DNA from 2 places in the Streptomyces sp. NPDC006385 genome. Region 2 is predicted to be linked to the other one. Evidence: riboswitches for the same ligand, from Rfam matches in the RefSeq annotation. Region 2 holds a riboswitch; the other holds the start of a gene.

Region 1 (6,933 bases), on a different contig from region 2:
CTTCACTCACCCCCACCTCCCGGTCCGGCAGCCTGTTCCTGCTGGAGGAGCTGTTCAAGGGCTACTTCTTCTACGGCGCACCGGACTTCAGTTTCACCACGGCGGACGTGCGCGAGGTGGCCGAAGCGCACGTGGCGGCGGCGGAGAACCCGGACGCGAAAGGGCGTTACATCGTCGCCGATCGCACCATGACGTCCTTCCACGAGATGTCCCGCATCATCCGGACCCGGTACCCCCGCGACCTCCGCCTCCCGCGCACCGCGCTCCCGCACTGGCCGGTAAGGATCCTGGGCCCCGCCTTCGGACTGACCCAGGACTACATCCGCAAGCACCTCGGCATCCGGTTCCGGGTGGACAACAGCCGCAGCGTGACCGAACTGGGCATCACCTACCGTCCGATCGAGCAGACCCTGCTGGACCACTACGAGGCGTGGCGGAATCAACGCGGTGCGAAGTGAATTCGGTGGTCTCCGCGCCGCGAGCGTCGAAGGTCACAGAAACGTATCGGACATTTCACACGTCAATCTTCACGCGGGGCACACAAGTTCGTTAGGTTACGGCTCAGGCCGCACGACGATCTCTGGCGAACCCCGTCGGGACGTGCGCCCTCCGCCGAGTCCGGTGCGCCCGCAGGGGTCACGGGAGCCGGGGACCCAACCGAACTTGGGGTGAATCGGCCCAACTGCCCTTCGGGGCAAGGGCCGTAGGGCACACCTTCCGGAAACGACCGCCCGAACCCGTCAGCTAACCCGGTAGGCGGAGCACGGAAGGAGTACGTCGCCCATGGCGCCGGAACGCACGGCGCGTCCGGGGGCTCTCAGCCTGCCCGGCATGCGCAATTCCGCACTCGCGTCGGCGGCCCTCACCTCTGTGGCCCTGCTCGCCCAGACGGCCAACGCCGCCCCCTCCCTCGGGGACGAGACACCGAGCCGCGAGGAGGTCAGCCGAAAGGTCAGCTCCCTCTACGACCAGGCCGAGTCCGACACGGGCACCTTCAACGCCACCCGCGCGGCGTCGGCGGGATCACGAGGGCGTGCCGACCGGCCGACCGACGCCGGACGCGGGCCGGACGCGCCTGCCGGGAACGACGACACCAGGCGCGGCGACACCAGGCGCGGCGACTCCGCGCTCGACAGGGTCGCCCGGCAGTGGTTCGACGCCGCCCGCTCGAAGCTGGGTCCGACGGTTCCGGCGACGCTGCCGAGCGACAAGCCGGAGCGGCCCGGCGGGACACGGTCCGCGCGCCCCGCCGAGCGTGCGGTGGCGGACCTCACCGACCTCGGGCGGGCCTCGTCCGGCCGCCCCGCCCTGGAGCCGCCCGCCGCGCCGGCAGCCGAGCTGACGTCCGCTCCGGCCACCGGATCGGCTGCCGTCGCGGAACTGACGGCCGGCCCCATCGCCGCCCTGCCGGCCCCTCCGGAGACATCGCACACTCCGGCTGACCAGGCCACGCAGACCGCCCTTGCCCTGCCCGCCCCGGCCGCGCCGCCCGCCGAACCGGCGGCCGAGATGACGGCCGAGTCGCGGCAGCGGTCCGCGCTGAAGGCGACCAAGGAGCAGAACCAGCGCAAGATCGACCGGGCCCGCGCACTGCTGTCGGCGTACATCGAGCAGCAGAACACACCACCAACGGCGATCGCGCCCCAGCCGGCGACGCCGCCGGCCACGGACACCTGGAGCACCCCACCGGCCTTGCCGGCCGACACCGGGACCACGACACAAACCCCGGCCACCGCCACCTGGAGCACCACACCGGCCCCGACCACCGACACCTGGGGCACCACACCGGCCTTACCCGCCGACACCTGGGGCACTACACCCACCCCGGCCACCGACACGTGGAACCCCACACCAGCCCGGCCCGTCGCCGACACCGGGACCACGACACAAACCCCGGCCACCGACACCTGGAGCACCACACCGGCCCTACCCGCCGACTCCTGGGGCACCACACCCACCCCGGCCACCGACACGTGGAGCACCACACCCACCCCGGGCACCGACACCCGGAGCACCACACCGGCCCTACCCGCCGACACCTGGAGCACCACGCCCACCCCAGCCGCAGACACCCGGAGCACCACACAAACCCCGGCCGCCCCCGCCCCCTGGCCCGCCACCCCAGCCCCACCCCAGTCCGCGACCGGCACACAGTGGCAGGTCCTCCAGGACCTGCGGTCGGCCGACGGCCTCGCCGCGGCCCCCGCCGACACGACGGCGTGGTCCAGCACGGCGAGCCTGCCCCTCGGAGCCCCCGCCCCCGCTCCCACCCCCACCCCCGCCCCCGCTGTCACCACTCCCAGCCCGCCCGCCCTGGCCCCGAGCAGCCCCGCCCCAGCGGCCGCACCCCAGGACACGCGAGCCGTGCGGGCCCTGGACTTCGCCCGCGCCCAGCTCGGCAAGCCCTGTGTCTGGGGCACGACCGGCCCGGACGCGTACGACGGCGCCGGCCTCACCCAGGCCGCTTGGAAGGCCGCCGGGATCACGCTCCCCCGCACCCCGCAGGAGCAGGCGACCGCCGGCCGCGGAATTGCCGTCACCTCCGCCGAACCCGGCGACCTGGTCCTCTTCCACGCCGGTCACGTCGGCATCTGCTCCGGAAACGGCATGATGATCCACGCCCCCGGCCCCGGAGCGGTCATACGCGAGGAGTCGATGCACTACGCAGGTGAGTCGGCGATCCACAGCGTGATACGACCCGCCTGATCCGGCCGCCCTCGGCCGCTCCTACTCCGTCCCCACCCCGCCCTCACAGGGCGGGGTGGTCCTGTTTCGCGCCCGGTGACTCCTCGCCCGCCCGCCCGGCGCTCCCCGAGCCGCACGGCCCAGCGGCGCCGCGCCGCGCGCACTCTCCCACCTTGGATTTGTCGATACGTCCTGACAAGCCCATTGACATCGCCTCCGGACCGCCGCATAGTACCTGCCACTAGAGCGCGCTAGTGAAGCGCTCCAGCCGTATCCAGCGGGCGGTAGACCCGTGACCTCCCCCCACCTGAGAACCCGCCCTGATCAGCACAGTGAGGTGCATGGGACATGCGCAGTCATCACAGAGCCGCCGCCGTGGCCGCCGCCGTCGTGGCGGGCGCCCTGCTCGCCACCGGATGCTCCAGCGGCTCCGGCGGCAAGAAGTCCGAGGAAGGCGCTGCCGAGGCCTCGGCGGGCAAGGCCACCACGCCCCGGATGACCGTGGCCATGATCACCCACGCCGCCCCCGGCGACACCTTCTGGGACCTGATCCGCAAGGGTGCCGAGGCCGCCGCCGCCAAGGACAACATCAAGCTCGTCTACTCCAGCGACCCCAGCGCCGGGACGCAGGCCAACCTCGTCCAGAACGCGATCGACCAGAAGGTCGACGGCATCGCCCTCACCGCCGCCAAGCCCAGCGCCATGAAGGCCGTCGTGGCCAAGGCGACGTCCGCCGGCATCCCCGTGGTCGGCTTCAACTCCGGCCTGGACAACTGGAAAGAGCTCGGCATGCTCGAGTACTTCGGGCAGGACGAGAACATCGCCGGTCAGGCCTTCGGTGAACGCCTCAACGAGAGCGGCGCCAAGCACGCCCTGTGCGTCATCCAGGAGCAGGGACAGGTCGCCCTGGAGTCCCGCTGCGCCGGCCTGAAGAAGGGCTTCAAGGGCAAGACCGACATCGTCTACGTCAACGGCACCGACATGCCGTCCGTGAAGTCGACGATCACGGCCAAGCTCCAGCAGGACTCCAGCATCGACCAGGTCGTCACCCTCGGCGCCCCCTTCGCCCTGACGGCCGTGCAGTCGGTGGCCGACGCCGGCGCCAAGGCCAAGGTCGCCACCTTCGACCTCAACAAGGAACTGGTCACCGCCGTCCAGGACGGCAAGGTCGAGTTCGCCGTCGACCAGCAGCCCTACCTCCAGGGCTACCTGGCCGTCGACTCGCTGTGGCTGTACAAGACCAACGGCAACTTCAGCGGCGGCGGCACCGCCCCGGTCCTCACCGGACCCGCCTTCATCACCAAGGAGAACGTCGACGCGGTCGCCGAGTTCGCCGCGAAGGGAACGCGGTAACCCCAAGGACAGGCGAGGCCGGCCGTGACCGCGACGGGGCACGGCCGGCCTCGCCACCGCGACTCTCAGGCCGGCTCCCGCGGGGCCGGCCCGCTCGTGCCCCGGACGACGAGCTTCGGGTCCAGTACCGCCTCGCGCGGCTCCAGTTGCCGGTCCTCCAGCCGCTCCACGGCGAACCGCACCGCGTTCTCGGCCATCAGCACGGAGTCCTGACGGACCGTCGTCAGACCGATCGGCATCAGGTGGGACAGGTGGCTGTCGTCGTAGCCGATGACGGACATGTCCCGCGGGACCTCGATCCGCGCACGCGTCAGGGTCATCAGCAGGCCCATCGCGCAACGGTCGTTGCCCGCGAGGACCGCGGTGGGCAGCGGCAGCCCCCGGTCGCGCTCCGCCACGAGCAGATGGCCCGTCTCGATGCCGGACTCCTCGGTGTGGGCGCCGGGGATCACTCGCGCCTCGGACTCCAGACCGTGCCTGCGCATGGCGGCCCGGTAGGCGCGGCGCCGCTCGGCGGAGCCGGGGCCGCGCCCGCCGTCGATGTGCACGATCCGGCGGTGGCCCAGTTCCACGAGGTGGTCCATGGCCTGCCGTACGCCCTTGCCCTCGGCGCTGTGCACGAAGTCCACGCGCGCGTGCGGCACACGGCGGCTGACCGAGACGGTGACGGTGCGGTGTCCGAGTTCGTCGAGGTAGGCGGGTTCGGCGTCGGGGCCGAGCAGGATGACCGCCTCGCAGCGGTGGCCGAGCAGCGCCTCTATCGCCTTCTCCTCGCTGCGGCCGTGGGCGGCGGCGGAGAGCAGGACGTCGTAGCCGAGCCGCTCGGCCTCGGGGTAGATGGCGGCGATCAGGTCCGTGTGGAAGGTCTGGTGGACGGTGAACATCACGCCGAGCGTGCGGCTGCGGCCGCGTGCGAGCAGCCGGGCCGCGCTGTCGGGCCGGTAGCCGATCTCGTCGGCGACCCGCAGGATCCGCTCGCGGGTCTCCTGGCCCGCTCCTGGCTGGTTGCGGAAGACGATCGAGACGAGCGCCCGGGAGACGCCCGCCTTCGCGGCGACATCCGCCATCGTGGGCCGCTGCCTGCTCGGTTCGTCCACCTGTGCACCCACCCTTCGACGCCGCTCACCTTGACGGCGCCTCGAAATCTCCCGGCAACAAGCTATTGACATGACATTTGGACCAGGGTCATCGTACTCGGACTAGAGCGCTCTAGTAGAGCGCGGAAGAACATTCGTCCACTGACTTCCGTCCCCTCCCCGAAGGACACGTCATGGCAACGGCGCCAACCTCGCTCCGCACCACCGCGGGCAACCTGTGCCTGGGCTCGGCCCCCGACTCCTGGGGCGTCTGGTTCCCCGAGGACGAGCACCAGGTCCCGCACACCCGCTTCCTCGACGAACTCGCCGCGGCGGGATACGAGTGGCTGGAGCTGGGCCCGTACGGCTACCTCCCCACCGACCCGGCCGTCCTCGCCGAGGAGCTCGCCGTACGCGGCCTCAAGGTCTCCGGCGGCACCGCCTTCGGCGCGCTGCACCGTCCCGATGCCTGGGACGAGATGCTCGCCCACGTCCGGCAGGTCGCCACGCTGACCGCCGCGGCGGGCGCCCACCACCTCGTCCTCATCCCGCCCATGTACCGGGACGAGAAGACCGGCGCGTTCACCGAGGCGCCCGAGCTGACCGCCGAGCAGTGGGCGGGCTTCGGCAAGGCCGCCGACCGGCTGGGCAAGCTGCTGCTCGACGAGTACGACGTACGCCTGGTCATCCACCCGCACGCCGACAGCCACATCCAGACCCAGCCGGAGATCGAGCGGCTGCTCAACGAGTCCGACGCGCGCTACACCAACCTCTGCCTGGACACCGGGCACGTCGCCTACGGCGGCGGCGACAACCTCGACCTGATCCGCCGCTTCGGCGAGCGCGTCGGTTACGTCCACATCAAGCAGATGGACCCCGAGATCCTCGCCCAGGTCCACACCGAGAACCTCTCCTTCGGCGAGGCCGTCAAGCGCGGCGTGTGCGTCTCGCCGCCCGCCGGTGTGCCCAAGCCCGCCGACGTGGTCGCCGAACTCGCGAAGCTCGACGCCGAGTTGTTCGTCATCGTCGAGCAGGACCTGTACCCGTGCGCCCCCGAGGTGCCGCTCCCGATCGCCGTCAGCACCCGTGAGCACCTGGCCGGCTGCGGCCTGACGGGCACCCGGCGCCCGAAGCTCACGGTTCTCGACCGATAAGGAGGCGGCCCATGGACGTCAGGGACAACACGGCGCAGCCCCCCGCCACCGTCACGGACGACGCCCCGCCGGCGGTGACCCGCAGGCTGCGGCTGATCACGGTCATCGCCACCTTCGGCGGACTGCTGTTCGGCTACGACACCGGCGTGATCAACGGCGCCCTGCCCTACATGACGGAGGACCTGGGGCTCACCCCGGTCACCGAGGGCATGGTCACCAGTTCGCTCCTGCTCGGTGCCGCGCTGGGCGCGGTGGCCGGCGGCCGGATGTCGGACGCGCGCGGACGGCGCCGTACGATCCTCATCCTCGCGGTGCTGTTCTTCGTCGGCGCGCTCGGCTGCACGCTCGCGCCGACCACCGCCGTCATGGTGGTGGCGCGGTTCGTGCTCGGCCTCGCGGTGGGCGGCGCCTCGGTGACGGTGCCGGTCTACCTCGCGGAGGTCTCGCCCGCCGAGCGGCGCGGCGCACTGGTCACCCGTAACGAACTCATGATCGTCAGCGGTCAGTTGCTGGCGTTCACCTCCAACGCGATCATCGCCCGGGTGGGCGGGGAGTCCGGCGGGGTGTGGCGCTGGATGCTGGTGATCGCCACCCTCCCGGCCGTGGTGCTGTGGTTCGGCATGCTGGTCATGCCGGAGAGTCCGCGCTGGCTCGCCTCCAAGACG
Region 2 (6,933 bases):
GGGGCGATCATGAACTCCTGGATGTCTACGTTGGTGTCGGCGTGCGAGCCGCCGTTCAGGATGTTCATCATCGGCACCGGCAGCAGGTGCGCGTTCGGGCCGCCCAGGTAGCGGAACAGCGGGAGGTCGCTGGCCTCGGAGGCGGCGTGGGCGACGGCGAGGGAGACGCCGAGGATGGCGTTGGCGCCGAGGGAGCCCTTGTTGTCGGTGGCGTCCAGGTCGAACATGGCCTGGTCGATCAGGCGCTGCTCGGTGGCGTCGTAGCCGACCAGCTCCGGGCCGATCTGCTCGATGACGGCCAGGACGGCCTTCTCGACGCCCTTGCCGAGGTAGCGGTTCGGGTCGCCGTCGCGGAGCTCGATGGCCTCGAAGGCGCCGGTGGAGGCGCCGGACGGGACGGCGGCACGACCCGTGCTGCCGTCGTCGAGGCCGACCTCGACCTCGACCGTGGGATTGCCTCGGGAGTCCAGGATTTCCCGGGCTACGACGACGTCGATGGACGGCACGAGCATCTCCTTCTTGGGATGTGACGCGATGTGACGCTGGTGGTGCGCGGCACGTGGCCGTGCGCCTAGAGCCTAACCGCCTCCGGGACATCGGTCGGCGAGCGACCGTCCCGTGGACAGACTGACGGTACACATTGTTCCCGTGCGGAACAAAGAGGCTTCCGGATGACGAACAGAAAACGAATCCGGAACGAATCCGGAACGAATCCGGGTGGAAGAACGGGCGCAGAGAAAACCCCGCCCCGGTGCGTACGGGGGAACACGCACCGGGGCGGGGAGTCCGTGAGGACGGGGGCGGCGTCGCCCTCACGTGGTTCTCGCCATGAGGTCCACGGAGGGGAGGGCGCTCGGGTTCAGCCGCCGGCCCCGTACTGCTTCCCGGATTACTTCAGGTGCAGCTGCTGACCCGGGTAGATCAGGTTGGCGTCCTCGACGATGTCCTTGTTGAGCTGGAACAGCTTCTCCCAGCCGCCCTTGACGTCGCGCTCCTGCGCGATCGAGCTGAGGGTGTCGCCCTTGACGACCTTGTACTCGCCGTCGCCCTTCTTGACCTTCTTGCCGGTCGGGGTGGTGACGGTCTTCTTCTCGGCGGCCGGACGCTCGGCGGAGCGGGAGGCCGGCTGCTGCTCGGTGGAGCGCGTGGTGGCCTCGGAGCCCTGCGAGGAGTCGCTCGACGAGGAGCCGGAGTAGGCGGCGCTCGACAGGCCGGTGCCGCAGTGCGGCCAGGCACCCTTGCCCTGGCCCGCGAGGACCTTCTCGGCTATCTCGATCTGCTGGGCCTTGGTGGCCTGATCGGCGGTGGAGGCGTACTTGGTGCCGCCGTACGCGGCCCAGGTGGAGGCGGAGAACTGCAGACCGCCGTAGTAGCCGTTGCCGGTGTTGATCGCCCAGTTGCCGCCGGACTCGCACTGGGCGACGGCGTCCCACTCGGAGGCGGTGGCGGCCGAGGCGCTGCCGGCGGCCATCAGCGGGGCCGCGACGGCGGCGGCGCCGGTGACGCCGACGACGGCGATGGCGCGAGCGGCCTTGGACGGACGACGGTGCTTGCCCTTGCTGGAAAACAGCATGGAGAGATCCCCTCACCGACGCCTGCGAGGTGAGCTGTCGGGTTCGGGCCGGTTGAGTTGCCCGGCCGCGCACCGCTGGTGTCCGGTGCGCGACTTAACCCCTAGCCGACTCCGGCCGTGCGGCCCCGAAGGGCCTCAACTGCCGGACCCGGCGCTTACCTTGGGTCCCCCGCTCCTGCCTACGGCGCTTGACGCGACGACTGTTCCCGTACGGCCGCCGGCAGGATTCGGCGTGACGGCTGTCGGGGCTCGCTCTGGTGGCGAGCGGTCATGACCGTAGACACGCGATTCGCGGAATTTCAAAGACGATCAGGGCTTCTGAGATCTATCTCTCACTGCATCTAAAACGGACATTCAGGTGCGAATCATGACGCGAACTCCCGCAGTTTTTCGCCCCGTTCAGCCCTTATTCGGCGGGGACGTCCAGGGTCTGACCGGGGAAGATGTGGTTGGCGTCAGTACCGATGGCGTCCTTGTTCGCGTCGTACAGCGCACGCCACCCGCCGTCGAGGTCAAGGGAGTCGGCGATGGACGCGAGAGTGTCACCGGCACGGACGCTGTACGAGGCGTGGCGACCGCTCGACTTGGCGGTGCCGTCGACAGTCTCGCTCTCCTCGGCGCTGGCACCGCGGTGGCGCCCGGAACCGGCCGCTCCGCCGTCGAGCGCTCCGGTGTCGACCAGACTCCAGGAGCCCGCCTCCTGCTGCCAGTTGTCCTGATGGCCACTCTCGGGCGTCTCGGCGGGCGAGTCGTCGGGCGACTGCGCGGCCTCCACCTCGGGCGACTTTTCGGACTTCTTGGAACTGTCCGCCTCAGGGGACGAGGAAGGTGAAGAGGGAGAGTCTCCGGAGGAGTCGGACGAAACATCCGAGGAGCTGTCGGACGAGCCAGAAGAATTGAGCAAACCAGACGAATCATCCGAGTTTGACGAGTCCGTTGAGCCTGTCGAGCCCGTTGAGCCCGTCGAGCCCGATGAAGTGTCCGGATTCGACGAGTTGGATGAATCGAGCAATCCGGAGGATCCAGACACTTCGGACGGCGAGTCCTCCGCGACGCCCGTGTCGAGGTCGACGGAACCGGACTCCTGAGTGAGCCCGCTGAGCAGCCCGCAGGTGCGCCAGGCGCCGACGCCCTGGTCCGCCAGGATGTTCTGGGCCACGGAGATCTGCTGGGAGCGGCTCGCGAGGTCGGGGCTCGCGGCGTAGTCGAGACCGCCGTACTTGTCCCAGTCCTCCTGCGTCAGCTGAAGTCCGCCGTAGCGCCCGTTACCGGTGTCCGCGCTCCAGGATCCGCCACTCTCGCAGTCGGCCACCTTGTCCCAGACCGTGCCGTCGGCGGCGCTCGCGCCCGTGGCCCCGAGGAGCGGGATGGCGATGGCGGAGCCGGTCACTCCGGCCGCGACCAGAAGTGCCGGGGCCTGACGGGGGCGACGGTGACGACCGTTCCCGGAGAGCATGCAGGGGCCTTTCGCGAGACAGCAGTGACCGCGGCGCGTAAAGCCGGTGCGCCGTCGTTGATCCGTGAACGTATAGGCAGGCGATCACTTGTCACAAGTTAATGCCGCGCAGATCACGTGAAGATCACAGACATGAGCGCGTGTCACCTTTGCCAGACGGACGTACTCACTCAACTGGGCTGAACTTCACCGGCAGCGTGCGCAGTCCACGCATGATGAGGCCGCCCCGCCACCGCAACTCGGCCGGGTCCACCGCGAGTTGCAGATCCGGGAGCCGGGTGAGCAGCGTCGCGAGGGCGGTCTGGCCCTCCAGGCGGGCGAGCGGGGCGCCGAGGCAGTAGTGGATGCCGTGGCCGTAACCGAGGTGCTGGTTGTCGCGGCGGCCGAGGTCGAGGACGTCGGGGTCGGCGAACCGCTCCGGGTCACGGTCGGCGGCGGCCAGGACGACGAGGACGGGGTCGCCGGGTGCGATGTGCTGCCCGCCGATGGTGAGGGGCTCGGTGGCGAAGCGCCACGTGGCGAGTTCCACGGGGCCGTCGTAGCGGAGGAGTTCCTCCACTCCGGTCTCGAGGAGGGCGGTGTCGTGGGCGGTCAGGGACTCCTGGAGGCGGGCGCGCTGCTCGGGGTGGGTGAGCAGGGCGTAGGTGCCGTTGCCGATGAGATTGACGGTCGTCTCGAAGCCGGCGAACAGGAGGATGAAGGCCATGGCGGCGGCCTCGTTCTCGGTGAGGTGCTCGCCGTGGTCGGAGGCCCGGATGAGACCGGAGATGAGGTCCTCGCCGGGGGTGGGGGCGTCGGGGAGCGCCTCGCGCTTGCGGTGGATGAGCTCGGCGAGATAGCCGCGCATCTTCTTCACGGACCGCGCGACGCCGCCCCGGGGGCCGCCCTGGTGACGGATCATCATGCCCGCCCAGTCCCGGAAGTCGTCCTGGTCCTCGCGGGGGACGCCGAGCAGGTCGCAGATGGCGTAGATGGGCAGCGGGAAGGCGAACTCGTGGATCAGGTCGGCGCTGCCCTTTTCCGCGAACCCGTCGATCAGGCTGTCCGTGAGCTCCTGCACGCGCGGCGCGAACTCGGCGACACGGCGCGGGGTGAACGCCTTGCTGACCAGTCGGCGCAGTCGGGTGTGGTCCGGCGGGTCGATGTTGAGCAGATGCGTCATGAGCTCGGCCTTGCGCTCACCGGGGATGCCGGTCTTGCCCTTGGCGTGGGCCGGCTCGTCGTGGTGGGCCGGGTTCTTGGAGAGCCGGTTGTCGGCGAGCGTCTGCTTGGCATCGGCATACCGGGTGACCAGCCATGCCTCCACGCCGCTGGGGAGGCGGGTCCTGTGCACGGGCGCGTGGTCGCGGAGCCAGGCGTAGGCGGGATACGGGTCGGTCGCGAACTCCCAGGTGAAGAGGTCCGGGGGTTCGGGCGCGGTGCTGGTGGGGGCGGGCTGGTCGGTCACTCCTCGACGGTATCCGGAGCGTCGGTGGGGGCGCGGCCCCGAGGGTGGCCAGGAGGCGGGGGGTCGGGGTTGCCCTGTGGGGCTCGCGGCAGCGGCCTTGTCGAGGGCCACGCCCTGCCGGCCGCTCCACGATCGCACCGGCCGCCCCCTCGCCTCCGGCCCCGCCCGCTGCCAGGGCGGCACTCGGTGGCTACGCCAGCACTCGGTGGCTACGCCGGCACTCGGTGGCTACGCCGGCACTAATTGACTACGGGGGCGCTAAGCGGACATCCCCTCAGCAGCCCGCACGGCATCCCGGTAAGCCCGAGCGGCAACCCTCAGCGCCGCCTCCGGGTCCACCCCGGCCGCCTCCGCACGCACCGCCATCGCGAGCAGCTCGTAACCGATGCCCTCGCCTGTCGGCAGGTCCACCCGCAGTCCCGCCGTCCGCACCCGCGACGCCAGCTTCGCCGCGAGGGCGAGGCCCGGCTGGCCCAGGGGGATGCCCTCCGTCACCGACTCCCGCTGCTTCTCGACCGCCTTCGTGCGCAGCCAGTGCTCCTTGACCTCCTCAGGCGTCGTCGCCGTCTCGTCCCCGAAGACGTGGGGGTGGCGGTGGATGAGCTTGGTGACGATGCCGGCGGCGACGTCGTCGATGGAGAAGGGGGCGTCCGGGTCCTCCTCGGCTATGCGGGCGTGGAAGACGACCTGGAGCAGGACGTCACCCAGTTCCTCGCGGAGTTCGTCGCGGTCACCGTCCTCGATCGCCTCGACGAGTTCGTACGCCTCCTCGATGCCGTACTTCGCCAGGCCCTTGTGGGTCTGCTGGGAGGACCACGGGCACTCGGCGCGGATGCGGTCCATGACCTGGACGAGGTCGAGGAGGCGGGCGCCGGGCAGGTCGTAGGAGGCGGGGAGCAGTTCCAGTTCCGGCATGCTGACGCGTCCGGAACCGGCGAGGCGTGCCAGGCCGTCGGTGAGCGCCGGCTCGCCCTCGCCCGTGGCCACGACGACGACGGTGTGGCCGCCGGCGCACGCGGCGATGAGCTCCTCGGCGGTCGGGGCGGCCTCGTCGACCGCTATCCCTGCCTCGCGCAGATACGGCAGCTGCGGATGCGCGCCGTCCGCGCACAGCACACGGTCGGCGCCGTGCAGCGCCTGCCAGGCGGGCCAGGACAGCAGGCCGGGCGCGACACGGTGGCTGGTGGTGAGCAGGACGATGTGGCCGGGGGCGGCTTCGGGGCTGGTTGCGTTCACGATCCGAACGTAACCCACGACGCGGACGGACCCCCGAGTTATCCACAGGCCGGGTGGCTCCGCCGACGTCCCTGGTGGGGCCGACGACGTCCCTGGTGGGGCCGAGGTTGTCCCTGGTGGGGCCGAGGTTGTCCCTGGTGGGGCCGAGGTTGTCCCCCGGGGAGCGCCGGTGTCCCCCGGTCGGACCGCCGTACCGTTACATCGTCTGCTGCGTCCCCGTAGCCGTCACCTCGCGCACCCACGGCGTCTTCGCGTCGGCCCGGCTGTTCTTCTGGACGTCCCAGGTGCCGTACCGCGGGTTGAGGTCGATGTCGAGCTTCTTGGCCGCCTCGGTCAGGGCGTTCCAGAAGGCGGGCTTGCCGGTGTCGGTGCCGAGCTTTTCGGCGAGTTTCTGGGCCTCAAGCTGGAGGCGGAGGTTCTCGTCGAGGCGCTGCGGCGGGATGCCGTACTGCTGGAGCCAGGCCGCCTCCAGCGCCTTGGCGCCGCCGACCTGCTGTTCCAGGTCGGTGCGCATCCGCTGGAGCTCCTTGCGGGTGACGGTCACCCCGGCGTCCTGGGCGGCGCGGTGCAGCACCTCGTCGAGGACCATGGTGTGCAGGACGTCCCGGGGGAGGCTGCCGGACTTGGCGATGACCTGCGCGTACTGGGCGTCGTCCGGTACGGCCGCGCGCTGGGCGGCACGGACCTCGCTCACCCTGTTCTCGAGCTGTGCGACGGTGATGCGCTGGCCGCCGACGACGGCCGCCGCACCGGGATGCGCATCGTTCCCGCAGGCGGTGAGCAGCGGCGCCGCGGCGATCGCGGCGGAGAGAAGGAGCGCGGTGCGACGGCGGCGGTGCAAGGAGACCTCCCGAGGAGAGCTTGTGCGGCGGTGCACAAAGTCTTGCGGTGATCGATGGTAGGCAGTGGGCAAGCTCTGGCCAACCCATTCGACCAACGATTCATCAGGACTTCCGGCACCGCCGCGCCACCCGCACGGCCCTCAAGGTGAGCGAACGCCGTCCCGGAGCGGTCGGCGTCCCGGAGCGGTCGCCGGCGCGGAGCGGTCGGCGTCCCGGAGGCGTCGCCGCACCCACGCGCGCGTGTCTCAACGCGACCGGCCTCGACACACGGGCCTCGACACACGGGCCTCAATACGCGGGCCTCGACGCCACACATGCCTAGCCGCGCACCTGTCCCAGCCACTGCAGCGTCCGGCGCACCTCGGCCGCGAGCGGGTGG

Evidence for each region. A riboswitch is a leader RNA that binds a small molecule or an ion and turns the genes downstream of it on or off. The one in region 2 is predicted to bind cyclic di-AMP.
Region 1: it holds a riboswitch for cyclic di-AMP, as region 2 does, so the genes downstream of both, ABZ078_RS18950 (NlpC/P60 family protein) here and ABZ078_RS04680 (transglycosylase family protein) in region 2, are expected to answer to the same signal.

Annotation. Positions count from the first base shown of each region.
Region 1 is NZ_JBEXQG010000022.1:5,092-12,024, forward strand. It holds gene ABZ078_RS18945 (NAD-dependent epimerase/dehydratase family protein) at 1-458, shown strand, start outside; cyclic di-AMP (ydaO/yuaA leader) riboswitch at 601-775, shown strand; gene ABZ078_RS18950 (NlpC/P60 family protein) at 832-2,706, shown strand; gene ABZ078_RS18955 (sugar ABC transporter substrate-binding protein) at 3,034-4,038, shown strand; gene ABZ078_RS18960 (LacI family DNA-binding transcriptional regulator) at 4,104-5,105, opposite strand; gene ABZ078_RS18965 (TIM barrel protein) at 5,309-6,268, shown strand; gene ABZ078_RS18970 (sugar porter family MFS transporter) at 6,280-6,933, shown strand, end outside.
Region 2 is NZ_JBEXQG010000004.1:168,080-175,012, reverse strand. It holds gene eno (phosphopyruvate hydratase) at 1-506, opposite strand, end outside; gene ABZ078_RS04680 (transglycosylase family protein) at 890-1,573, opposite strand; cyclic di-AMP (ydaO/yuaA leader) riboswitch at 1,578-1,770, opposite strand; gene ABZ078_RS04675 (transglycosylase family protein) at 1,980-3,029, opposite strand; gene ABZ078_RS04670 (cytochrome P450) at 3,196-4,476, opposite strand; gene ABZ078_RS04665 (nucleoside triphosphate pyrophosphohydrolase) at 4,735-5,712, opposite strand; gene ABZ078_RS04660 (SurA N-terminal domain-containing protein) at 5,909-6,553, opposite strand; gene ABZ078_RS04655 (protein kinase) at 6,873-6,933, opposite strand, start outside.